3 regions of the Pseudomonas kurunegalensis genome follow, and region 1 is predicted to be linked to each of the others. Evidence: predicted binding sites of a transcription regulator. Region 1 holds the regulator's gene; each other region holds the start of a gene.
What was found. Region 1 encodes FliA, which starts transcription of late flagellar genes. Its sites were predicted from a motif close to CTAAAGTTTNNNNNNNNNNNGCCGNTAA; they were not measured.

Region 1 (7,986 bases):
ACCAGCTCCAGGTTGATCTCTTTTTTCAGCTGGCGGGCCAGGTCGCGCACCAGCCGAGGGAAGCGGCCGAACACTTTCTTGATCGGCTGCATGCGGGTTTTCATCACCGCCGTCTGCAGGTCGGCAGTGACCACATCGAGGTTGGACACGGCCTTGGACATGGCCTCGTCGCCACTGTTCAGGCCCAGGCGCACCAGGCGGTTGCGCACCAGCACCAGTTCGCCCACCATGTTCATGATTTCGTCCAGGCGCGCAGTGTCCACACGCACGGTGGTTTCCACTTCGCTGACAGCATGCTTGTCGGCGGCCGGGGCCGGCGCACGGGGTGCCGCCGCTGGCTTGCTGGCTGGCGCGACAGCAGGCTTGGCTACCGGCGGGCTGTCGGCCTTGGCTGCGACGGATGCTTGCACCTTGGCTGCAGCAGGCGCCTCGACTGCGGCAACGTCACCGCCGAACTTGCCCTTGCCATGCAGCTGGTCCAGCAACGCCTCGAACTCATGCTCGCTGATTTCGTCGCTGGTCGCTGCGGGGTTGCCCTCCACGGCGGGCGCCGGCGCCTTGGCGGCTGGCAAGGCATCCGCCTGGAAGGTGCCCTTGCCATGCAACTGGTCGAGCAGCGATTCAAACTCGGCGTCGGTGATTTCATCGCTGAGCGGTTCAGCAGACGCGGCTACCGGCGCGGCTGCCACCTCGGCGCTGAACTGGCCTTTGCCGTGCAACTGGTCGAGCAGCGACTCGAACTCGGCATCGGTGATTTCGTCACCCGCGCCGCTGACGGTCTCGCCCTGCATCTGCTCGTCGGCCGCCGCTTGCGCCTTGACCGCATCGAGCGAGTCGAGCAACTGTTCAAACTCGCTGTCGGTGATGTCCTGGTCCTCGACCGGGGCTGCGGCGGGCGCCTCGACAACCGGCTCGGGCACAGCAGCAGTGGGCGCAACCACTTCGGCGCCACCGGGCTCGGCCAGGCGTGACAACGCCGCCAGCAGCTCGGGGGTGGCCGGGGTCACTTCGGCGCGCTCGCGCACCTGGCCAAACATGCTGTTGACCGTATCCAGTGCCTCGAGCACCACGTCCATCAGTTCCGCATCGACCCGGCGCTCACCCTTGCGCAGGACGTCGAACACGTTCTCGGCAATATGGCAGCACTCCACCAGCTCGTTCAGCTGAAGGAAGCCGGCGCCCCCTTTAACAGTGTGGAAACCGCGAAAGATCGCATTGAGCAGGTCGGCATCGTCGGGCCGGCTTTCCAGCTCGACCAGTTGCTCGGACAGTTGCTCAAGAATTTCGCCGGCTTCTACCAGGAAATCCTGGAGGATTTCTTCATCGGCGCCGAAGCTCATCAAACGTGCTCCTTAAAAACCCAGGCTGGACAGCAGATCATCGACATCGTCCTGACCGGACACGACGTCTTCACGCTTATCGGCATGAATCTGCGGACCTTCACCCCGAGTCGGATGTTTTTCTGCATCTTTTTCTGCGCGCAGTTGATCGTGGTCATGTTTTATGCCGGCAAACCGGTCGACCTGGCTGGCCATCAGCACCAGCTTGAGCAAGTTGCTTTCGACTTCGGTCACCAATGTGGTGACGCGTTTGATCACCTGACCGGTCAGGTCCTGATAGTCCTGAGCCAGCAGAATGTCATTGAGGTGGCCGGCGACCTTGCGGTTACCTTCGGCGCTGTGCGTCAGGAAACTGTCGACGCGCTTGACCAGATCACGGAATTCCGGCGCAGCCACTTCGCGGCGCATGAAGCGCTGCCAGTCGGTGCTCAGGGCCTTGGCCTCGCTGGCCAGGTCGTTGAGCACCGGGGTGCTTTCCTCGACCAGGTCCATGGTGCGGTTGGCCGCGCCCTCGGTCAGCTTGACCACGTACGACAGGCGCTCGGTGGCGTCGGTAATCTGCGACACCTCCTCGGCTTGCGGCATGGTCGGGTCGATCTGGAAACTGACGATGGCGCTGTGCAGCTCGCGGGTCAGTTTGCCGACTTCCTGGTACAGGCCACGGTCGCGGGTCTGGTTCAGCTCGTGAATCAGCTGCACCGCCTCGCCGAAGCGGCCCCGCTCCAGGCTTTCGACCAACTCCTGGGCGTGTTTCTTCAGGGTCGATTCGAACTCGCCCAAAGAGGTTTGTGATGAATCCATGGCGCGCCCCCTGACGTGACTCAGCCGTTGACGCGTTCGAAGATCTTCTCGATCTTTTCTTTGAGCACCTGGGCGGTGAACGGCTTGACCACATAACCATTGACGCCGGCCTGAGCCGCTTCGATGATCTGGTCACGCTTGGCCTCGGCGGTCACCATCAGTACAGGCATGGTTTTCAGCTTGTCGCTGGCACGCACTTTACGCAGCAGGTCGATGCCCGACATACCCGGCATGTTCCAGTCGGTCACCAGGAAGTCGTAGTGGCCGTTCTCCAGCATCGGCAGCGCCGTGGTGCCGTCATCGGCTTCGTCGGTGTTGGTGAAGCCCAGATCACGCAACAGGTTCTTGATGATCCGCCGCATCGTCGAGAAGTCGTCAACGATGAGGATTTTCATGTTCTTGTCCAATTAGACCTCCAAGCAGTCTCAAACGCGCCCGGCCTACCGAGCACGCACTCATTCAATTCGGTACAACGTAGAAAACGACTGCAACGACAGCAGGCTCAACGTGCCCGCCACTCCCCAAGACGGCTGCGCAGACGCGCGGCACACTGGCTGTGCAACTGACTGACCCGCGATTCGCTGACACCCAGCACCTCACCGATTTCCTTGAGGTTCAGCTCTTCGTCGTAGTACAGCGCCAGCACCAGACGCTCACGCTCCGGCAGGTTGGCAATGGCTTCGGTCAGGGCAGCCTGGAAGCGCTCGTCCTCCAGGCCACGCGCAGGTTCGACGTGGCCACTGGCACCATCCTCGTGAAGCCCTTCGTGCTCGCCGTCCTGCAACAGGTCGTCAAAGCTGAACAGTCGGCTGCCCAGGGTGTCGTTCAAGATCCCGTAGTAATCATCGAGACTCAATTGGAGTTCGGCAGCAACTTCATGATCTTTAGCGTCCCGGCCCGTTCTGGCCTCTACGGCACGCATCGCGTCGCTGACCATACGGGTATTGCGGTGCACCGAACGCGGTGCCCAGTCGCCCTTGCGAACCTCATCCAGCATGGCCCCGCGAATGCGGATGCCGGCATAGGTTTCAAAGCTGGCGCCCTTGCTGGCGTCATACTTGCTGGCCACTTCCAGCAGGCCGATCATGCCGGCCTGGATCAGATCCTCGACCTGCACATTGGCTGGCAACCGCGCCAGCAAGTGGTAGGCAATGCGTTTGACCAGCGGCGCATATCGCTCGATCAGCTCGTACTGGGCGTCTTTGGCCGCCCGGCTGTACATCTTGAAACCGCTGGCGTTCATAGCACAGGTCCCGCGCTGGTGGGCTGCACCAGGCGCTCGACGAAGAACTCCAGATGGCCGCGCGGGTTGGCCGGCAGCGGCCAGCTGTCGACCTTCTGGGCAATCGCCTTGAAGGCCAGCGCGCACTTGGAGCGGGGGAAGGCTTCATAGACGGCACGCTGCTTTTGCACCGCCTTGCGCACGCACTCGTCGTACGGTACGGCGCCTACGTATTGCAGGGCAACGTCAAGGAAGCGGTCGGTGACCTTGGTCAGCTTGGCGAACAGGTTGCGCCCTTCCTGCGGGCTCTGCGCCATGTTGGCCAGCACGCGGAAACGATTCATGCCGTAGTCGCGGTTCAGCAGTTTGATCAGGGCGTAGGCGTCGGTGATCGAGGTGGGTTCGTCGCACACCACCAGCAGCACTTCCTGGGCAGCGCGAACGAAGCTGACCACCGAGTCACCGATACCCGCAGCCGTGTCGATCACCAGCACGTCGAGGTTGTCGCCGATTTCGCTGAACGCCTGGATCAGGCCCGCATGCTGGGCCGGGGCCAGGTGCACCATGCTCTGGGTGCCCGAGGCCGCCGGCACGATGCGCACACCGCCAGGGCCTTGCAGCATCACGTCACGCAGCTCGCAGCGCCCTTCGATGACATCGGCCAAGGTACGTTTGGGGGTAAGGCCCAGCAACACGTCGACGTTGGCCAGGCCCAGGTCGGCGTCAAGCAGCATGACCCTGCGGCCAAGCTCGGCCAGCGCCAGGGACAAGTTCACTGAAACGTTAGTCTTGCCGACGCCACCTTTGCCACCGGTCACGGCGATCACCTGTACGGGATGCATGCTACCCATGTCTGTTCTTTACCTTGTCTCGCTGGGACTCAGGCCACACGTGGGGCAATTCTGCGTACCCCTTGGCATAGCTACTTTGCACACACTTCATGGTCAACCCGCTCGCCGTGGGTTGTGATAGAGATCAGCGAACATGTCGGCCATGGCCTCTTCGCTGGGCTCGTCCTGCTGCTGCACATTGACTGCGCGGGAGACCAGTTGGTGGCCACGCGGCAGGTGCAGGTCGTCAGGAATGCGCGGGCCATCGGTGAGGTAGGCCACAGGCAGTTCATGACTGATGGCAAGGCTCAACACGTCGCCAAGGCTTGCCGTTTCATCGAGCTTGGTCAGGATGCAGCCGGCCAGGCCACAGCGCTTGTAGCTGTGGTAGGCGGCGGTCAGCACCTGCTTCTGGCTGGTGGTGGCCAGCACCAGGTAGTTCTTCGCAGCAATGCCACGCCCGGCCAGGGTTTCCAGCTGCATGCGCAGCGCCGGGTCGCTGGCCTGCAGGCCGGCGGTATCGATCAGCACCACGCGCTTGCGCAGCAAGGGCTCCAGTGCGGCTGCCAGCGACTGCCCCGGGTCGACGTAGGTCACCGGCACGTTGAGGATGCGGCCCAAGGTCTTGAGCTGCTCCTGGGCGCCGATGCGGAAGCTGTCCATGCTCACCAGCGCCAGGTTCTGCGCGCCGTACTTGAGCACATAGCGGGCGGCCAGCTTGGCCAGGGTGGTGGTCTTGCCCATGCCGGCCGGGCCGACCATGGCGATCACCCCGCCCTCTTCGATCGGCTCGATTTCCGGGATTTCGATCATGCGCGCCAGGTGCGCCAGCAGCATGCGCCAGGCCTGACGTGGCTCTTCGATCTCGGTGGTGAGGTCCAGCAGCTCGCGGGCAATCGGGCCGGACAGGCCGATGCGCTGCAGGCGCCGCCACAGGTTGGCCTGCTGCGGCTTGCTGCCCTGCAACTGGGTCCAGGCCAGCGAACCGAGCTGCACTTCCAGCAACTCGCGCAGGCCCGACAGCTCGGAGCGCATGGCATCGAACAGGCGCGGGTCTACTGGCGCAGCGGCCGGGGCAGCAGTAGCCGCCTCGGGAGCATCGACGTGCGGCTCGATCAATGGCTCGGCGGCGGTCAGCGACTGCCCGGCGAACAATTGGCGGTTGTTGTCACTGCTGTCCTGGCGGTGGTCCAGCTCAGCCTGGGCCGTGGCGATGCGCGTGTGCGTCTTGCGCAGCTCTTCTTCCAGCTCGGCGTTGGGCACGCGTGGGGCCAGGGCGGACAGCTTGTAGTCCAGCGCGGCCGTCAGTTCGACACCACCGGCAATACGGCGGTTGCCAATGATCGCGGCATCGGCGCCCAGCTCATCACGGACCAGTTTCATGGCCTGACGCATATCGGCGGCGAAAAATCGCTTAACTTGCATTATCCACTACCTCAGCCGTTAGGGCCCACGGTGGCAACGATGGTGACTTGCTTGTTGTCCGGTATTTCCTGATACGCCAGAACATGCAAATTCGGTACAGCCAGGCGACCGAAACGCGACAGCATGGCGCGGATCGGGCCGGCGACCAGAAGAATGGCCGGCTGGCCCTGCATTTCCTGGCGCTGGGCCGCTTCGATCAGCGAACGTTGCAGCTTCTCGGCCATGCTAGGCTCCAGAAGAACACCCTCTTCCTGACCCTGCCCGGCCCTTTGCAGACTATTGAGCAAAATCTGTTCCAACCTTGGCTCCAGGGTAATCACTGGCAGCTCCGACTCAACGCCGACAATGCTTTGCACGATGGCGCGACACAATCCGACGCGCACTGCCGCTACCAGCGCGGCGGTATCTTGACTCTTGCCAGCGTTGTTCGCGATGGCTTCGGCAATACTGCGAATATCGCGCACTGGCACCTGTTCCGACAACAGCGCTTGCAGCACCTTGAGCAGGCCCGACAAGGAAATGACGCCCGGCACCAGCTCTTCTGCCAGTTTAGGCGATGCCTTGGCCAGCACCTGCAGCAATTGCTGGACCTCTTCGTGGCCGATCAGCTCGTGGCAGTGCTTCTGCAGAATCTGGTTAAGGTGAGTGGCCACCACGGTGCTGGCGTCGACCACGGTATACCCCAGCGACTGCGCTTGCGAGCGCTGGCCAACGTCGATCCACACCGCTTCAAGGCCAAACGCCGGGTCGCGCGCAGCAATACCGTTGAGGGTGCCGAAGACCTGACCCGGGTTGATCGCCAGCTCGCGGTCCGGGTAGATCTCCGCCTCGGCCAGGATCACCCCCATCAGGGTCAGGCGATAGGCGCTGGGTTGCAGGTCGAGGTTGTCACGAATGTGCACGGTCGGCATGAGGAAACCCAGGTCCTGCGACAGCTTCTTGCGTACACCCTTGATCCGCGCCAGCAACTGGCCGCCCTGGTTGCGGTCGACCAGCGGAATCAGCCGGTAGCCGACTTCCAGGCCGATCATGTCGATCGGCGTGACGTCGTCCCAGCCCAGCTCCTTGGTCTCCAGCGCACGCTGAGGCGAGGGCAGCAGGTCCTGCTGGCGCTGCGCTTCCTGCTGCGCCTGCAGCTTGGTCTTCTGTTGTTTCTTCCACACCAGGTAGGCGCCACCACCGGCCAACAAGCCGAGGCTGAGGAATGCTACGTGCGGCATGCCCGGCACCAGGCCCATGACGATCATCAGCGCGCCAGACACGGCCAGCGCCTTGGGCGAATCGAACATCTGCCGGTTGATCAGCTTGCCCATGTCCTCAGAGCCCGAGGCACGGGTGACCATGATCGCGGCGGCGGTGGACAGCAGCAGTGATGGCAATTGCGCCACCAAACCGTCACCGATGGTCAACAGGGCGTACACCTTGCCGGCGTCACCGAAGCTCATGCCGTGCTGCAGCATGCCGATGAGCATGCCGCCGATCAGGTTGATGAACAGAATCAGCAAGCCGGCGATGGCGTCACCACGGACGAATTTGCTGGCACCGTCCATCGAGCCGTAGAACTCGGCCTCTTGCGCCACCTCGGCACGGCGGTGTTTGGCCTGGGCCTGGTCGATCAGGCCGGCGTTGAGGTCGGCATCGATGGCCATCTGCTTGCCGGGCATGGCGTCGAGGGTGAAACGCGCGCTCACTTCCGAGATACGCCCGGCACCCTTGGTCACCACCACGAAGTTGATGATCATGAGGATGGCGAACACCACGGCACCGACCACGTAGTTGCCGCCGATCACCACCTCACCGAAGGCCTGAATCACTTTACCGGCGGCGCCATGACCCTCCTGGCCGTGCAACATGACCACACGCGTGGAGGCCACGTTCAAGGCCAGGCGCAACAGCGTGGCCACCAGCAGGATGGTCGGGAATGCGGCGAAGTCGAGCGGGCGCAGGGCGTAGACGCACACCAGCAGCACGACGATCGACAACGCGATGTTGAAGGTGAAGAACACGTCGAGCAGGAACGGCGGAATCGGCAACATCATCATTGCCAACATCACCAGCAGCAACAGCGGCACACCCAGATTGCCCCGGCCGAGCCCGGCCAGGTTGTTACGGGCGTTGCTGATTAACTGAGTGCGATCCACCGCGAGTCCTCTTGATGCAAAACTTTGACGCACAGGGGGCGCCTGGGCGTGGCTCTGCAAGAAGCTTTCCAACTTTGCCTGATGGGTGTTCGCCTTGGGATTTTTTGCGCCTGGAGACCGCGCGCCGCCCGCGCGGCGCATCGCGAGCAAGCTCGCTCCTACATTTATTTCGGGCCAATTATTCCTGAGGCTGACGCACGCGACCCCTTGGTGCTCACCTCGGTATC
Region 2 (7,738 bases), 1.2 Mb from region 1:
GCCCATGACGCAGGCATAGATCACCAGCGCCAGCGCCACCAGGAAGATGTTGGTGCAGGCGATGCGCAGTGCCAGCGGCACGCGACGTTGACTCAGGGCACGATAGATCATCAGGAAGAAGTTGTCTGGTTTGACGGGCGTGGGCCGGTTCACTGAGCTCGGCTCTTAATGGCATGAAAGTGGGGGGAGTATAGCGAGCCGGGTTTTGTCGGCAAAGTATCGTTGGCGCCCGATGGTCATGGAAAATCGGTAGAATGCGCATTTTTCATCGAAGTCGGAGCCAGGTTGTGCGCGAAATCGTCCTGATCAACATCACCGGTGAGGACCGTCCCGGTCTCACTGCGGCTATCACCGGCGTCCTGCTGCAGGGCGGTGTGAGCATCCTCGACATCGGCCTGGCGGTCATGCACGGCACCTTGTCGTTCGGCATTCTGGTCGATATCCCGGACAACGAAGTGGCTACCGCGCTGCTGCAAAGCGTGCAGGCCAAGGCTCACGAACTGAACTTGCAGGCCCGCTACACACCGATTTCCGAGGCGGACTACCAGCAATGGGCCGACGGCCAGGGTGAAGCGCGCCACATCGTGACCCTGCTCAGCCGCAAGATCACCCCCGAGCAATTGCAGCGTGTGAGTGCGGTGATCAGCCAGTACGGCCTGACCATCGAGCGCATCGAACGCCTGTCGGCCCGGGTAGCACTGGACGCCGAAACCGAAAAGGGCAAGGCGGCCATCGAGATTTCCGTGCGCGGCGTGCCGAGCGACGCCCAGGCCCTGCGTGCTGACTTCTTCGCCCTGGCTGAAGCGCTGAGCGTCGACATCGCCTTCCAGAAGGACGACCTGTTCCGTCGCAACCGCCGTCTGGCGGTGTTCGACATGGACTCCACACTGATCGAGGCCGAAGTCATCGATGAGTTGGCCAAGGCGGCCGGCGTAGGTGAGCAGGTGGCGGCCATCACCGAGCGTGCCATGCGCGGCGAGCTGGACTTCCGCGCCAGCTTCAAGGAACGCATGGCGCTGCTCAAGGGCCTGGATGTGGGCGTGCTGGACGAAATCGGGGCTTCGCTGCGCCTGACCGAGGGCGCCGAAAACCTGTTCGCCGAACTCAAGCGCCTGGGTTACAAGACTGCGATCCTGTCCGGTGGCTTTACCTACTTTGCCCGCCAGGTGCAGGCGCGTCTGGGTATCGACTACGTATTTGCGAACGAACTGGAAGTGGTTGACGGCAAGGTGACCGGCGTGGCGGTCGAGCCGATCGTCGATGCCCAGCGCAAGGCCGAGCTGTTGCAGAAGCTGGCCATTGAAGAAGGTTTGCAGCTGGAGCAGACCATTGCCGTGGGTGACGGTGCCAACGACCTGCCGATGCTGTCGCTGGCCGGGTTGGGCGTGGCGTTCCGCGCCAAGCCGCTGGTGCGCCAGTCGGCCAAGCAGGCCATTTCCACCCTGGGGCTGGATGGTGTGCTGTACCTGCTGGGCCTGCGCGACCGCGACGCCCGCGGTTGACCTGGGAGTCTGGGGCTGCAAAGCCCCAATAAAAAGGCCCTGCTCATGCAGGGCCTTTTTCATGCGGCTTGAATCAAGCCTGTGCCGGCTCTGCCAACAGCTGCCCCATGCGCACTGCGGAACCAGCGCCCAGGTTTTCAGCCCATTTCACCTGCTCTGGCCCGAACAGCACGATGGCGGTCGAGCCCAGCTTGAAGCGGCCCAGCTCGGCGCCTTTCTCCAGGTGGATCGGCGCACGACTGGCTTCGTCGTAACGGAAAGTCTTCAGCTCACGCTTGGGCGGCGTCACCAGCCCGGCCCACACGGTCTCGATCGAGGCCACGATCATTGCACCCACCAACACCACGGCCATCGGCCCGCGTTCGGTGTCGAACAGGCAGACCACGCGCTCGTTGCGGGCGAACAGCTCGGGAACGTTCTCTGCGGTGGTCTGGTTGACCGAGAACAGGCGGCCCGGCACGTAGACCATTTCGCGCAGGGTACCGGCCAGCGGCATGTGCACGCGGTGGTAATCCTTGGGCGACAGGTAGATGGTGGCGAACTCGCCGCCCATGAACGGCGCGGCCATGGCCGGATCGCCGCCCAGCAGCTCTTGTGCGCTGAAACCGTGGCCCTTGGCCTGGAAGATGCGGCCATGCTCGATCGGGCCGAGCTGGCTGACAGCACCGTCGGCCGGGCACAGGATGGCACCTGGCGTTTCGTCCAGCGGGCGCGCACCCGGTTTCAGGGCGCGGGTGAAGAACGCATTGAAGTGCTCGTAGGCGCTCAAGTCCTCGACCAGGGCCTCGGACATGTTGACCTGGTAGCGCTTGGCGAACCAGGCGGTGAAGGCGTTCTTGAACCAGCGCGCGCGGCACTCGGCAACGCAGCCGGCCAACCGCGACAGCAGGTGGTGCGGCAGCAGGTACTGGCTGATGATGAACAGACGGGATTTCATGCAGGTTCCTTAAACTTCTACAGGCGTGTCCGGGTGGTTGCCCCATTCGCTCCACGAGCCGGCATAGGCCTTGACGCGTGGGTAGCCGAGGGCCTTGGCCACCAGATAAGTGAAACCGGAGCGGCGATGGGTCTGGCAGTGGGTGATCACTTCCTTGTCAGGGGTGATGCCCAGTTGCTCGAGGACTTCTTTGATGTCCTTGCGAATGCGCAGGTGGTCGTTCAGATCCATGCCGGCGGTCCACTCGAAGTTGATCGCGCCGGGGATATGGCCACCCTTGGCTGCCAGCACTTTCTCGCCGTTGAATTCCTGCGGGCCGCGCGCGTCCCAGATGACCAGGTCATCGGCGCCCAGGCGGCTTTGCAGGTACTCGCGGGTGGCGGTGGGCGCGTTGTCGATACGCAGGTGCACCGGATGGTTGCCGCTGGCGGGCACTTCGGTGGTCAGCTTGTCTGCTGGCCAGGCCTGGATGCCGCCATTGAGGTAGTGGTAATGCTTATGGCCGATCACGTCGAGCAGCCAGATGAAACGCCCGGCCCAGCCGCCGCCTTCATCGTCATACACCACATACACGGCGTCGTTGCGGTGGCCGAGTTCGCTGAACAGTTTTTCCAGGTCACCCAGCGCAGGCAGCAGGCCGGGCGCAGGAGGCTGGCCAAGCTGGGTACGCTTGCCTTCGACAAAGCGTGCGCCGGGGATATGCCCGCTGACATAGCGGTTGGCGCTGCTCAGGTCGACCAGGATCAGCTGGGGCGAATCCAGGCGTGGCAGCAGGTCCGCGGCTTCGATCACCAGGGGCAGGCCGGAAAAGTCAGTCATCCACGGTCTCCAGTGTGGAAAGAGGGGCGATTGTAGCGCAAGGCTCAGCCCTTGCGGTTGGCAAACACCGACAGCGCCCGCTCGGTGCATTGCGCGGTCTTGCCGAAGGCCTGCACGCTGATGTCGGCCAAAGGCCGGCAGCCTTGGTCGGCCACCATCAGCATCAGCACCTGGTCGTTTACCGCCAGCGAGCGTAGCAGCACATGCTCGCTGCGGAACAGTGCACGCAGGGGCGCGGGTAACAGTGCCGAGAACTGGGTGTGGTTTTCCGGGGTGATGCGCAACTGCCCTGCCTGGGCCAGCAGCTTTTGCAGCAGTTTGTTCTGCGACACTTGAAGGGCCAGGGCGCCAGCCTCCTTGGGCAGGCCGGCAAGTTGCTGCACGCGTAGGTAGTCGCTGGCTTTGTCCAGGCTCAGCAGCAGGATGCGTTGCATGCCGCAGGCCTGCAGGGCCTCGAGGGCCTGGGTGGCCAGGTGCACGGTGTTGGTGAACGGGCTGGGCTGGGCCAGCAGGTGCTGGCACAGCTTGCGCCAGCGCGCCAGGTCGTCGCTGCTGGGCGGTGGCGGGGCGAGCATGTCCGGGTGCGGGCGGCGCTGGTGCCAGGGCCAGATCAAGGCCTCTGCCGGGTGGAACAACGCGTGCCGGGCGTGGCGGCGGGCACTGGCGGCGGCCTGTTGGTGCACTTGCTGCTGCACATCTTCCAGCGAGGTTTGCAGGTACAGCGCGGTCAGCAGTTGCCAGCGCAGCAAGTGCGGGTTGTCCCAGCCAACTTGTGCTGCCAGGGCCAGGTTGTTGGCCAGCAGCACGGTGTTGGCCGGTTGGTTGAACCAGCGGCGCAGGCCGGGCTCGGCGTCCAGGCGGTGTTGCTGGCTGAGCAGGTCTTCGTCGCGGGCGATACTCAGCACCTGAGCCAGTTGCTCGCGCTCTTCCAGCAGCAGGCGGTAACCCTGGGTTACCCACTGCGGCAGGCGCCAGTACTCGGCCATGGTCTGGCACAGCGCCATGATCCGCACGCCAAACAGCTCTTCCTCGACATGGGCGGCGTCTTCGCCCTTGTGGATAACCCGTAGCTCCCAGGTGTCGAGCAGTTTGGGGTAGGCCAACGCCAGCGGCCAGAGTGGCGACAGGAACAGCAGGCTGCCCCAGTGAATCTCCTGCCACAGCCGTGCCAGGCGGCTGGCGAACAGGCCGCTGGCCTGTTGCGAGGCGTGCTGGCTGATCAGCTGGAACTGGCTGAGTACGGGCGGGATTTCTTCCGCAGGCACCGAAGGCAGGCGCTTGAGCAGTTGTTCGGTGCGCGCCAGGCCCAGACGATTAAGGGCGACTTCCAGGCTTTCGGCGGGTTCGGCCTGGCTGGCATTGGTGGGGTGATTGGCTTCGCGCATCACCGACAGCACCAGTGCCGGGCTATCCTGCATCAGTTCGGCGATATCACGCAGCGAGCGGCGGCTATCGTTAATGGCGGCCATGACCCGGTCGTAGCTGTGCTTCGGCACGGGGATGCGAACACTCTCTAGCAGCTTTACCCAGGCCTCTAGCGTACGTGGGGCCTGAGCGGGCACCTTGGTTTCAATTGGCATTTTGACATCAGTCCGAACTGGCTTTTCGCATTGAGTGGCTATAGTCTGGCGCAGTTCTGCCGATAAGTAGAAGAAGAGTTTTAAAGCTCCCGTCTCTTCCCCTGACCACGACAGCAAGTGCTTTGAACCTATGGCTAAAATTATCGGCATCATCGTCGTATTCGCGAGCGTGCTCGGCGGGTACGTGCTCTCCCACGGCAAGATCGCGGCGCTGATCCAGCCGTTCGAAGTACTGATCATTGGCGGTGCGGCCTTTGGTGCATTCCTGCAGGCCAACCCTGGCCACATGACCATGCACGTCATCAAGAAGTCGATGAAGATGTTCGGCTCGCGCTTCACCCACGCCTACTACCTGGAGGTGCTGGGCCTGGTGTACGAGATCCTCAACAAGAGCCGGCGCGAAGGCATGATGGCCATCGAGGCCGACATCGAGGACGCAGCAGCCAGCCCGATCTTCGCCAAGTACCCGACGGTGCTGGCCGACGAGCGCATGACCGCGTTCGTCTGCGACTACCTGCGCATCATGTCCACCGGCAACATGGCCCCGCACGAGCTTGAAGGCCTGTTCGACATGGAGCTGCTGAGCATGAAGGAAGAGCTGGAGCACCCGTCCCATGCGGTGACCGGTATCGCCGACGGCATGCCTGGCTTCGGTATCGTCGCGGCAGTACTGGGGATCGTGGTGACCATGGCCTCGCTGGGCGAGGGTGATCAGGCGGCTATCGGCATGCACGTAGGTGCGGCACTGGTCGGTACCTTCTTCGGTATTCTGGCGGCGTACGGCTTCTTTGGCCCGTTGGCCAAGTGCCTGGAGCACGATGCCAAGGAAGAGCTGAACCTTTACGAGTCGATCAAGGCTTCGCTGGTTGCGTCGGCCTCGGGCATGCCACCTTCGCTGGCGGTCGAGTTCGGGCGCAAGGTGCTGTACCCCAAGCACCGCCCAAGCTTCTCCGAGCTGGAACAAGCGGTTCGCGGTCGCTGAGTCATGGAGAACAATCAGCCCATCATCGTCAAGCGCGTCAAGCGCTTTGGCGGCGGCCACCACGGTGGCGCCTGGAAAATCGCCTTTGCCGACTTTGCTACGGCAATGATGGCGTTCTTCCTTGTGCTGTGGTTGATGTCCACGGCCACGCCGGAGCAGAAGATCGCCATCGCCGGCTACTTCAAGGACCCGATCGGCTTTTCGGAAAGCGGCACGCCTTATGTCATCGACCTGGGTGGTTCGCCTGAGCTGGCACCGGAAAAAACCATCAACCCGGAAGCCAAATCCGAGCCGATGCCCGAGACCACGACCCAGCTGAACAAAGACCAGGTCGAGACCATGGCCGAGCAGGTCGAGCGTGAGCGTCTGGAGTTGCTGCTGCAAGAGCTGCAGAACAAGGTGGAAGAGAACCCGCAACTGCAGAAGTTCAAGGACCAGATCCTGTTCGAGATCACCCAGGATGGCCTGCGCATCCAGATCATGGATGCCGAGAACCGGCCGATGTTCGACATCGGCAGCGCGCGCCTGCAGCCGTACTTCGAAGATATCCTGCTGGCCATGGCCGACACCATCAAGGCGGTGCCGAACAAGATCAGCATCAGCGGCCACACCGATGCCAAGCCATATGCCGGCACTGGCGAATTCGGCAACTGGGAGCTGTCGGCCAACCGTGCCAACGCCGCACGCCGTGCGCTGGTGGCCGGTGGTTACCCGGACGGGCAGGTGGCGAGGGTGGTGGGCTACGCTTCGTCGTCGCTGTTCGACCGCAAGGACCCGTTCAACCCGGTCAACCGCCGCATCGACATCATCGTGCTGACCAAGAAGGCCCAGCGCAATATCGAGGGTGAGCAGGGTGCGCCGGAAGCGCCGGCTGCCGAGCCGGCGGCACCGCCAGCCAATGGTGCGGCGCCAGGGGCTTCGGTGCCAGCTACGCCTGGGGCAACTGAACAAGCACCGATGCAACCGCGAGAGCTGCGCCAGAAGCTGAACATCTTTGAAGATGGGACGCTGAAGATGGATGAGGCCAAGGAGCAGTAAGCCCTTGCCTGCCTTGCGCGGTCCAGTGTAGGGGCGGCCTTGTGTCGCGAAAGGGCCGCAAAGCGGCCCCGGCAATCCATGCACCAATGCTTATTTCTGGGGCCGCTGCGCGGCCCTTTCGCGACACAAGGCCGCTCCTACAGGGACCGCGTTGCTCACAGCGATCAGTAGCTGTCTTGCGTCAGGCTGGCAATGATCGAACGGTAGCTGTTCATCCGCTGCGGCTTGATACGTCCCTCATCCAGTGCCTTGAGCAGCGCACAGCCCGGTTCGCGGTCATGCTTGCAGTCGCGGAAGCGGCAAGTGCCGAACAGATCGCGGAACTCGATGAAGCCATCTTCCACATCGTCGCGGCTGACATGGCCAAGGCCGAACTCGCGGATGCCCGGCGAGTCGATCAGGTCGCCGCCGTTAGGGAAGTGGTACAGCCGTGCCGTGGTAGTGGTGTGGGTGCCCTGGCCAGACCATTCCGACAGGTCGCCGACACGGGTGCCGGCGTCTGGGAGTAGGCTGTTGACCAGCGACGACTTGCCCACGCCCGACTGGCCGACGAATACGCTGATGTGGCCGTCGAGCTGCTGTTGCAGGCGCTGCATGCCATCACCGTGGTGTGCCGATACCTCCAGCAGCGGGTAGCCCAGTTCGCGGTAAACCTCCAGCAATGCATGCAGGCCAGGGCCGTTCTCGTCGTTGATCAGGTCGGCCTTGTTCAGCAGCAGCAGCGGGCGCAGCCCCGCGTGCTCGGCAGCGACCAGGTAGCGGTCAATCAGGTTCGGGTGGGGCTCCGGGGCCGGGGCGAACACGATCACGATCAGGTCGACGTTGGCTGCCACAGGCTTCAGCTGCCCGTGATTGTTCGGCCGGCACAGCTCGGTGCTGC
Region 3 (7,738 bases), 480 kb from region 1:
CCCGCAGTGCGGGTTCTCGGCCAAGGCATCGCAGGCTGTGATGGGTTGTGGCGAGAAGTTCGCCTACGTCGACATCCTGCAGAACCCGGAAATCCGCGCCAACCTGCCAAAGTACGCCAACTGGCCGACCTTCCCACAGCTGTGGGTAGCCGGTGAGCTGGTTGGCGGCAGCGACATCATGCTGGAAATGTTCGAGAAGGGTGAACTGCAAACCCTGATCAAGGAAGCGGCTGCCAAGGCCAAGGCTTCCGAAGCCTGATTTTCCGGCAAGCATAAAAAAACCCGCGGATCGCGGGTTTTTTTATGCGCTGAAGAATTACTCTTCGCCCATCTGCGACTGCAGGTAATTCTCGATAGTGATCTTGTCGATCAGACCCAGTTGGGTTTCCAGCCAGTCGATGTGCTCTTCCTCGGACTCGAGGATATCTTCAAGCATGTCACGCGAGCCGAAGTCGCCAGCCGTTTCGCAATGCGCAATGGCCGCCTTCAGGTCTACCAGGGCTTTCTTCTCAAGCTTCAGATCACACTCGAGCATTTCCTTGGTGTGCTCGCCGATCATCAGCTTGCCCAGGTCCTGAACGTTCGGGATGCCCTCGAGGAAGAGAATACGCTTGATCAGTTTGTCAGCGTCTTTCATCGCGTGGATGGATTCCTTGTACTCGAGCTTGCCGAGTTTGTTCAGGCCCCAATCTTCGTACATGCGTGCGTGCAGGAAGTACTGGTTGATCGCGACCAGCTCGTTTCCGAGGATCTTGTTGAGATGCTGGATGACGCTTACGTCGCCTTTCATTGCGGGTTCCTGCCCTGTAGAAGTGTGCCAATACAGTGAAGTTTGATCCCGATACTTAGGAGTGTCAAACCTAAGTTATTGAATAATAAGTGAAAATTAATAGGAATAAGAATGTTTGTGAACCGCGTTGCGGCGCTAACTTATTGAATTACAGGCATAAAAAAACCGGACACAGGGTCCGGTTCTTTGAATTCTGGGGTTTCAGGCTGCGGTAAATTCTACGGGGTAGGGCAGGGCTGCCTGGCTGACCTGAAGCTCGGTCAGGGTCTCACGGACCACCTGCTTGGCCAGGCAGGCGCATTTGCCACACTGGCTTGCGACATTGGTCGCGGCTCGCACTTCCTTGTAACTGCAGCATCCTTCATAGATCGCATCGCGGATCTGTCCGTCGGTAACGCCGACACAAAGACACACATACATAAGGGCTGACCATCGCGGGTTGAGTCGATGGGTTGGAGCTTAATGTTAATGAGAATGCTTGTCAAAGGGCTTTCTGGAAGGGCCGTGCTTGAGCGACCGGCGGTTGCCTGCCTGATGGATTCGGCCTGTCATCAGAAGCCGTGTATGATGGTCGGCCTTTGTTGGATGTCGGGCAAGCCCGTCTGGCCCGGCAAACGGTTTTTCACCCTCATCAGGAGATTACAATGAGCGTACTCGTTGGTAAGAAAGCCCCCGATTTCACCGTTCCGGCCGTGCTGGGCAATGGCGAGATCGTCGACAGCTTCAACCTGGCTTCGGCCATCAAGGGCAAGTACGGCCTGGTGTTCTTCTACCCGCTGGACTTCACCTTCGTCTGCCCGTCCGAGCTGATCGCCCTGGACAACCGCATCCCGGACTTCCAGGCCCGCAACGTTGAAGTGATCGGCGTGTCGATCGACTCGCACTTCACCCACAACGCCTGGCGTAACACCCCGGTCAACAACGGCGGCATCGGCCAGGTGAAGTACACCCTGGCTGCCGACATGACCCACGAAATCTGCAAAGCCTACGACGTCGAGTCCGAAGGCGGCGTGGCTTTCCGTGGCGCCTTCCTGATCGACACCAACGGTGTTGTCCGTTCGCAGATCATCAACGACCTGCCACTGGGCCGTAACATGGACGAGCTGCTGCGCCTGGTTGACGCCCTGCAGTTCCACGAAGAGCACGGCGAAGTTTGCCCTGCCAACTGGAAAAAAGGCGACAAAGGCATGAACGCTTCGCCAGAAGGCGTTGCTGCCTACCTGAGCGAGAACGCCGGCAAGCTGTAATTGCCGCTCGCATAAAAAAACCGGCCTTCGTGGCCGGTTTTTTTAGCTTCAAGTTTCAAGCTACAAGCTTCAAGAAAAAACTGAGCGCATGCGGCCTGCTTTTCCTTGTCGCTTGCAGCTTGAAACTTGAAGCTTCTAGTCGTTGAAGTCGCGCCAGCCGCCCATTTCTTTCCAGCGGTTGACGATGCCGCAGAACAGCTCTGCCGTCTTCTCGGTGTCGTATCGCGCCGAGTGCGCTTCACGCCCGTCGAAGTCGATGTCCGCACTTTGGCAGGCGCGCGCCAGTACGGTCTGGCCATAGGCCAGGCCCGCCAACGTAGCGGTGTCAAAGCTGGAGAACGGGTGGAACGGGTTACGCTTCAGGTCGTTGCGCGCTACCGCTGCATTGAGGAAGCCCAGGTCGAAGCTGCTGTTATGGCCGACCAGGATCGCCCGCTTGCAGCCATTGGCCTTGAGCGCCTTGCGCACGCCACGGAAGATGTCGGTCAGCGCGCTTTCCTCGCTGACGGCCATGCGCAGCGGGTGGTCCAGCTTGATACCGGTGAACTCCAGCGCCGCGGCTTCGATATTGGCACCCTCGAACGGCTCCACCCGGTGGAAGTAGGTGTGCTCGGGGAACAGGAAGCCTTTCTCGTCCATGCCGATGGTGACGGCGGCAATTTCCAGCAGGGCATCGGTGGCGCTGTTGAAACCACCGGTTTCCACATCCACCACGACCGGCAGGTAGCCACGGAAGCGCTCGGCCATCGGGTGGCGAGAGCCGCTGCTGCCCTGGGAGTCCAGGTCGTCTTCGTAGAGGTCTTCGCTCACGCGTTGTCCTCCAGCAGGCGCCAGCGCAGTTTTTCGCCAGCGCGCAGCGGGATTACCGTCTGCTCGCCAAACGGCAGGCTGTCCGGGGCGGTCCATTCTTCGCGGACCAGGGTAATGGTGTCGGTGTTTGCCGGCAGGCCATAGAAAGCCGGGCCGTGCAGGCTGGCAAAGCCTTCCAGCTTGTCCAGTGCGTTACGTTGTTCGAACGCTTCGGCGTACATCTCGATGGCCGCATAGGCGGTGTAGCAACCGGCGCAACCGCAGGCGGCTTCCTTGGCGTGACGGGCGTGAGGTGCCGAATCTGTGCCGAGGAAGAACTTCGGGTTGCCGCTGGTGGCCGCATCCAGCAGCGCCACCTGGTGGGTGTTGCGCTTGAGGATCGGCAGGCAGTAGAAGTGCGGGCGAATGCCGCCAACCAGCATGTGGTTGCGGTTGTACAGCAGGTGCTGGGCGGTGATGGTCGCGCCAACGTTGGCCGGGGCCTCGGTGACGAACTGCGCGGCATCGCCGGTGGTGATGTGTTCGAACACCACTTTCAACGTAGGGAAGCGCTCGACCAGGCGGCGCATGTGCTCGTCGATGAAGCGCTTCTCGCGGTCGAACACGTCGATTTCGCTACGGGTCACTTCGCCATGCACCAGCAGGGGCATGCCAACTTCCGCCAGCGCTTCGATGGCCGGGAAGATGTTGTCGATGCTGGTCACGCCCGAGTCGGAGTTGGTGGTGGCGCCGGCCGGGTACAGCTTGGCAGCGTACACGATGCCGCTGGCCTTGGCCGCGCGGACGTCCTCGGGGCTGGTGCGGTCGGTGAGGTACAGCACCATCAGCGGCTCGAAGCGGCTGCCGGCCGGGCGCGCGGCGAGGATGCGCTCACGGTAGGCGCCAGCCTCGGCGGCATTGCGCACCGGTGGAACCAGGTTTGGCATGATGATGGCACGGGCGAAGGTACGCGCCACGTCGCCAACGGTGTGGGGCAGGACGGCACCATCGCGCAGATGGATGTGCCAGTCGTCGGGGCGCAGGAGGGTCAGGCGATCGGACATTGGGGATTCCAGGCGGGTCGAACTCAAGCCCCAATGCTACCGGAAAACCCTGGGTCGAGCACGGCTATCAAGTTTTCCGGCCAGCGTCCGATAGCCTGCAGGTAAGCCGTCAGAATTTGTGGAGCCGCCCGTGCGCCAGCGTTACCTAGCCCTGTTGACCCTGTTCGCCAGCCTGCCGGCCGGTGCACTGACTTTCCAGACGCGCATGGAAAACATTGCCTGGAAGGTCGAGGGTGACCAGTTCGAGTGCCGCCTGATCCAGCCGATCGAAGGTTTCGGCAGCGGTGAGTTCGTGCGCCGGGCGGGTGAGCAGCCGGTGTTCCAGTTGCGCTCGGACAGCAACGTACTGGGTGCAGGCACCGCCAGCTTGCTGGCAGCGGCGGCCCCATGGCAACCCGGGCGCGGCGACATCAACCTGGGCAGTGTGCGCATGGCCCGTACCGGTGTGTTGTTCAGCTCGTCCCAAGGCCAGGCCAGCCGCCTGATCAATGGCCTGCTCGACGGGCGCAGCACGGTGGTGCGCAACTATGCGGGTGAAGCCGGCAAGTCGATGGAAGTGCGTGTGCTGCCGGTCAGCTTCGCCAAGGCCTACAGCGACTACCTGGCCTGTGCCGGCAAGCTGCTACCGATGAATTTCGATCAGGTGCGCCAGACGCAGGTGGGCTTCCCGGGGGGCGGCACCGACCTGGACGCGTCGGCGCGTGCACGGCTGGATGTGATCCTCGATTACATGAAGGCCGACCCTACGGTGAACCATATCGAACTCGACGGCCACTCCGACAACAGCGGCAACCGCCTGACCAATCGTGACCTGTCGCGCCGTCGCGCGCTGGCGGTGGCTGATTACTTCAAGGCCCATGGCGTGGCGGAGGATCAGATCATCGTGCGCTTCCACGGTGAGCAATACCCGTTGGTGAAGAACAACAGTGCTGCCAACCGGGCGCGAAATCGACGGGTGAATATCGAGCTGGACCAGATTACGGTGGTTGTGAAACCGGTAGAGAAACCGGTTGAGCCAGCGGCGCCTGTTGCTCCGGCCCCAGCTCCAGCCGCAGCCAGCCCGGCTGCTGCCGCGCCGGGGGCGAAGGCGCCCTGAGACCGTATTGGCCATAGGTGCTCACCACAAGGTCTTCAGCGCCTATCAGATCGAGCGCCGCCCGCGCGGCGCTCGATCTGATAGGCGCTAGAGATGTGGAGGCATGCACCCCGTCGCGCTTGCGAAAGTTCCTGTCGCTTTGTCGTCAGAAGCTGTCGCCCCACTGTAATTTTATCTGCAAGGCCGTTAGAATCGATCCCTTTCCGTACAACCCCGTGGAGTGATGGCATGGCGGACGTAAAAAAGGTCGTACTGGCGTATTCCGGCGGCCTTGATACTTCGGTGATTCTCAAGTGGCTGCAGGATACCTACAACTGCGAAGTGGTGACCTTCACCGCTGACCTGGGTCAGGGCGAAGAGGTCGAGCCGGCCCGTGCCAAGGCTCAGGCAATGGGCGTTAAAGAGATCTACATCGACGACCTGCGCGAAGAGTTCGTGCGTGATTTCGTGTTCCCGATGTTCCGCGCCAACACCGTCTACGAAGGCGAGTACCTGCTGGGTACTTCCATCGCCCGTCCGCTGATCGCCAAGCGCCTGATCGAAATCGCCAACGAAACCGGTGCTGACGCCATTTCCCACGGCGCCACCGGCAAAGGCAACGACCAGGTTCGTTTCGAGCTGGGTGCCTATGCCCTCAAGCCTGGCGTCAAGGTCATCGCCCCGTGGCGTGAGTGGGACCTGCTGTCCCGCGAGAAGCTGATGGACTACGCCGAAAAGCACGGCATCCCGATCGAGCGCCACGGCAAGAAGAAGTCGCCGTACTCAATGGACGCCAACCTGCTGCACATCTCCTACGAAGGCGGTGTCCTGGAAGATACCTGGACCGAGCACGAAGAAGACATGTGGAAATGGAGCGTCTCGCCTGAGAACGCCCCGGACCAGGCGACCTACATCGAGCTGACCTACCGCAACGGCGACATCGTTGCCATTGATGGCGTCGAGAAAACCCCGGCCACCGTCCTGGCCGACCTGAACCGTATCGGTGGTGCCAACGGCATCGGCCGCCTCGACATCGTGGAAAACCGTTACGTCGGCATGAAGTCGCGTGGCTGCTACGAGACCCCTGGCGGCACCATCATGCTCAAGGCCCACCGTGCCATCGAGTCGATCACCCTGGACCGCGAAGTCGCTCACCTGAAAGATGAGCTGATGCCGAAGTACGCCAGCCTGATCTACACCGGCTACTGGTGGAGCCCTGAGCGTCTGATGCTGCAGCAGATGATCGACGCTTCCCAGGTCAACGTGAACGGTGTCGTGCGCCTGAAGCTGTACAAGGGCAACGTTACCGTGGTTGGCCGCAAGTCGGACGATTCGCTGTTCGATGCCAACATCGCGACCTTCGAGGAAGATGGCGGCGCCTACAACCAGGCCGATGCTGCAGGCTTCATCAAGTTGAACGCACTGCGCATGCGCATTGCCGCCAACAAGGGCCGTTCGATGCTCTGATTGCGCGCTCGTGCAATGAAAACCCCGGCTTGAGCCGGGGTTTTTTTTGCGTGCAGAAAAGTCAGGGCATTCAACTGTGTTGGCTCACAACATCACCCTCGAGTGCACTGATCGACAGCTGCGCACATTGACGTTTGTCCAGGTTGCAAAAGCGCCATATTCGGGGCGGCACGGGCGGTTGGGCAAGTACATGCAGGAGTTGTTGTTCCATCATGCGATAGGCGTCGGGGCCGGAAAACATGAACGTGACAGGCTCGCCTTGCGCCGCCTCAGGGGCATCACTGATGACACTGTTCACAGTTGGCGTTTTGTCGTGTGCCATCTTGTTTGGTGGCGGGCTGTAGAACGACTTGTAATTGAAGTTGAGTGTGAGAAAAAACAGTGCCGTCAGAAAGAACGGAAAGCCTACCAGGAACCAGGTGTAGAGCTTTTGGCTGGACTCACTGAGAAAAGGCAGTGTGGCAAGGGCGGAGGCTTCGATAATCCCCGCGAAGATGGCAATGATCGTCAGCGGGGCAACAGGTTGTGCTTGGGTCATGTGGGCCATCTCCAGCGGTTTTGCCCATCATTACCTTACTGCGGTACTCAACTAAAGACTGGATTGTTTTCCCGGTGAGGAATAATCGACATAAAGCCACTCGGCTTTGTTTTTTCAGCGCGTTTGAGTTGGACGTTTCGCCAGCAGATGTTCAGTTTTCAACTGGTGCGTTTTTGCAGGCGGGTGATACCGTTGTTTTGGTACTAAGGAGCGCGTTTGTTACAACCTTGGTCATGAAGTGTAGGAAATTTCTGTAAGTGTTGTAAGTTTTGTCTGTCCATGAGTTTCGTCAGTAAATCGCCGCGCCAGCAAGCGTCCTGTCGGTTATCGTGGCGTGCCAAAGCAAAACAATGAATGAATGGATATCGCATGAATAAAGTGCTTATCGTGGATGATCATCCGGTCATACGCCTGGCCGTACGCATGCTGATGGAGCGGCATGGGTATGACGTCGTGGCGGAGACCGATAATGGGGTGGCTGCGCTGCAGCTTACTCGGCAACACCTGCCGGATATCGTGGTGCTGGATATCGGGATCCCGAAACTGGATGGTCTGGAGGTGATCGCCCGCATGACGACGTTCAGCCCGGCTAGTAAGGTACTGGTGCTGACATCGCAGGCCCCTGGCAACTTCTCGATGCGTTGCATGCAGGCGGGCGCTGCGGGATACGTGTGCAAGCAGCAGGAACTTACCGAGTTGTTAAGCGCCATCAAGGCGGTGTTGTCGGGTTACAGCTATTTCCCCAACCAGGCCTTGCATGCGTCACGT

Region 2: a site for FliA is predicted at 4,877-4,904, ahead of motA (flagellar motor stator protein MotA). Genes of this name have one in related genera too.
Region 3: a site for FliA is predicted at 3,957-3,984, ahead of QQ992_RS22385 (flagellar protein MotY). Genes of this name have one in related genera too.

The regions. Positions count from the first base shown of each region.
Region 1 is NZ_CP127871.1:4,414,755-4,422,740, forward strand. Features, by position in the region: gene QQ992_RS20025 (chemotaxis protein CheA) at 1-1,340, opposite strand, end outside; gene QQ992_RS20030 (protein phosphatase CheZ) at 1,353-2,141, opposite strand; gene QQ992_RS20035 (chemotaxis response regulator CheY) at 2,162-2,536, opposite strand; gene fliA (RNA polymerase sigma factor FliA) at 2,644-3,384, opposite strand; gene fleN (flagellar synthesis regulator FleN) at 3,381-4,214, opposite strand; gene flhF (flagellar biosynthesis GTPase FlhF) at 4,308-5,618, opposite strand; gene flhA (flagellar biosynthesis protein FlhA) at 5,630-7,759, opposite strand.
Region 2 is NZ_CP127871.1:5,576,200-5,583,937, reverse strand. Features, by position in the region: gene QQ992_RS25495 (AhpA/YtjB family protein) at 1-153, opposite strand, end outside; gene serB (phosphoserine phosphatase SerB) at 288-1,502, shown strand; gene asd (archaetidylserine decarboxylase) at 1,576-2,439, opposite strand; gene QQ992_RS25480 (rhodanese-like domain-containing protein) at 2,449-3,258, opposite strand; gene QQ992_RS25475 (HDOD domain-containing protein) at 3,303-4,838, opposite strand; gene motA (flagellar motor stator protein MotA) at 4,969-5,820, shown strand; gene motB (flagellar motor protein MotB) at 5,824-6,858, shown strand; gene rsgA (small ribosomal subunit biogenesis GTPase RsgA) at 7,023-7,738, opposite strand, start outside.
Region 3 is NZ_CP127871.1:4,892,752-4,900,489, reverse strand. Features, by position in the region: gene grxD (Grx4 family monothiol glutaredoxin) at 1-259, shown strand, start outside; gene bfr (bacterioferritin) at 317-790, opposite strand; gene QQ992_RS22405 (bacterioferritin-associated ferredoxin) at 992-1,210, opposite strand; gene QQ992_RS22400 (peroxiredoxin) at 1,435-2,037, shown strand; gene rnt (ribonuclease T) at 2,173-2,784, opposite strand; gene pyrC (dihydroorotase) at 2,844-3,890, opposite strand; gene QQ992_RS22385 (flagellar protein MotY) at 4,021-4,986, shown strand; gene QQ992_RS22380 (argininosuccinate synthase) at 5,215-6,432, shown strand; gene QQ992_RS22375 (hypothetical protein) at 6,503-6,970, opposite strand; gene QQ992_RS22370 (response regulator transcription factor) at 7,340-7,738, shown strand, end outside.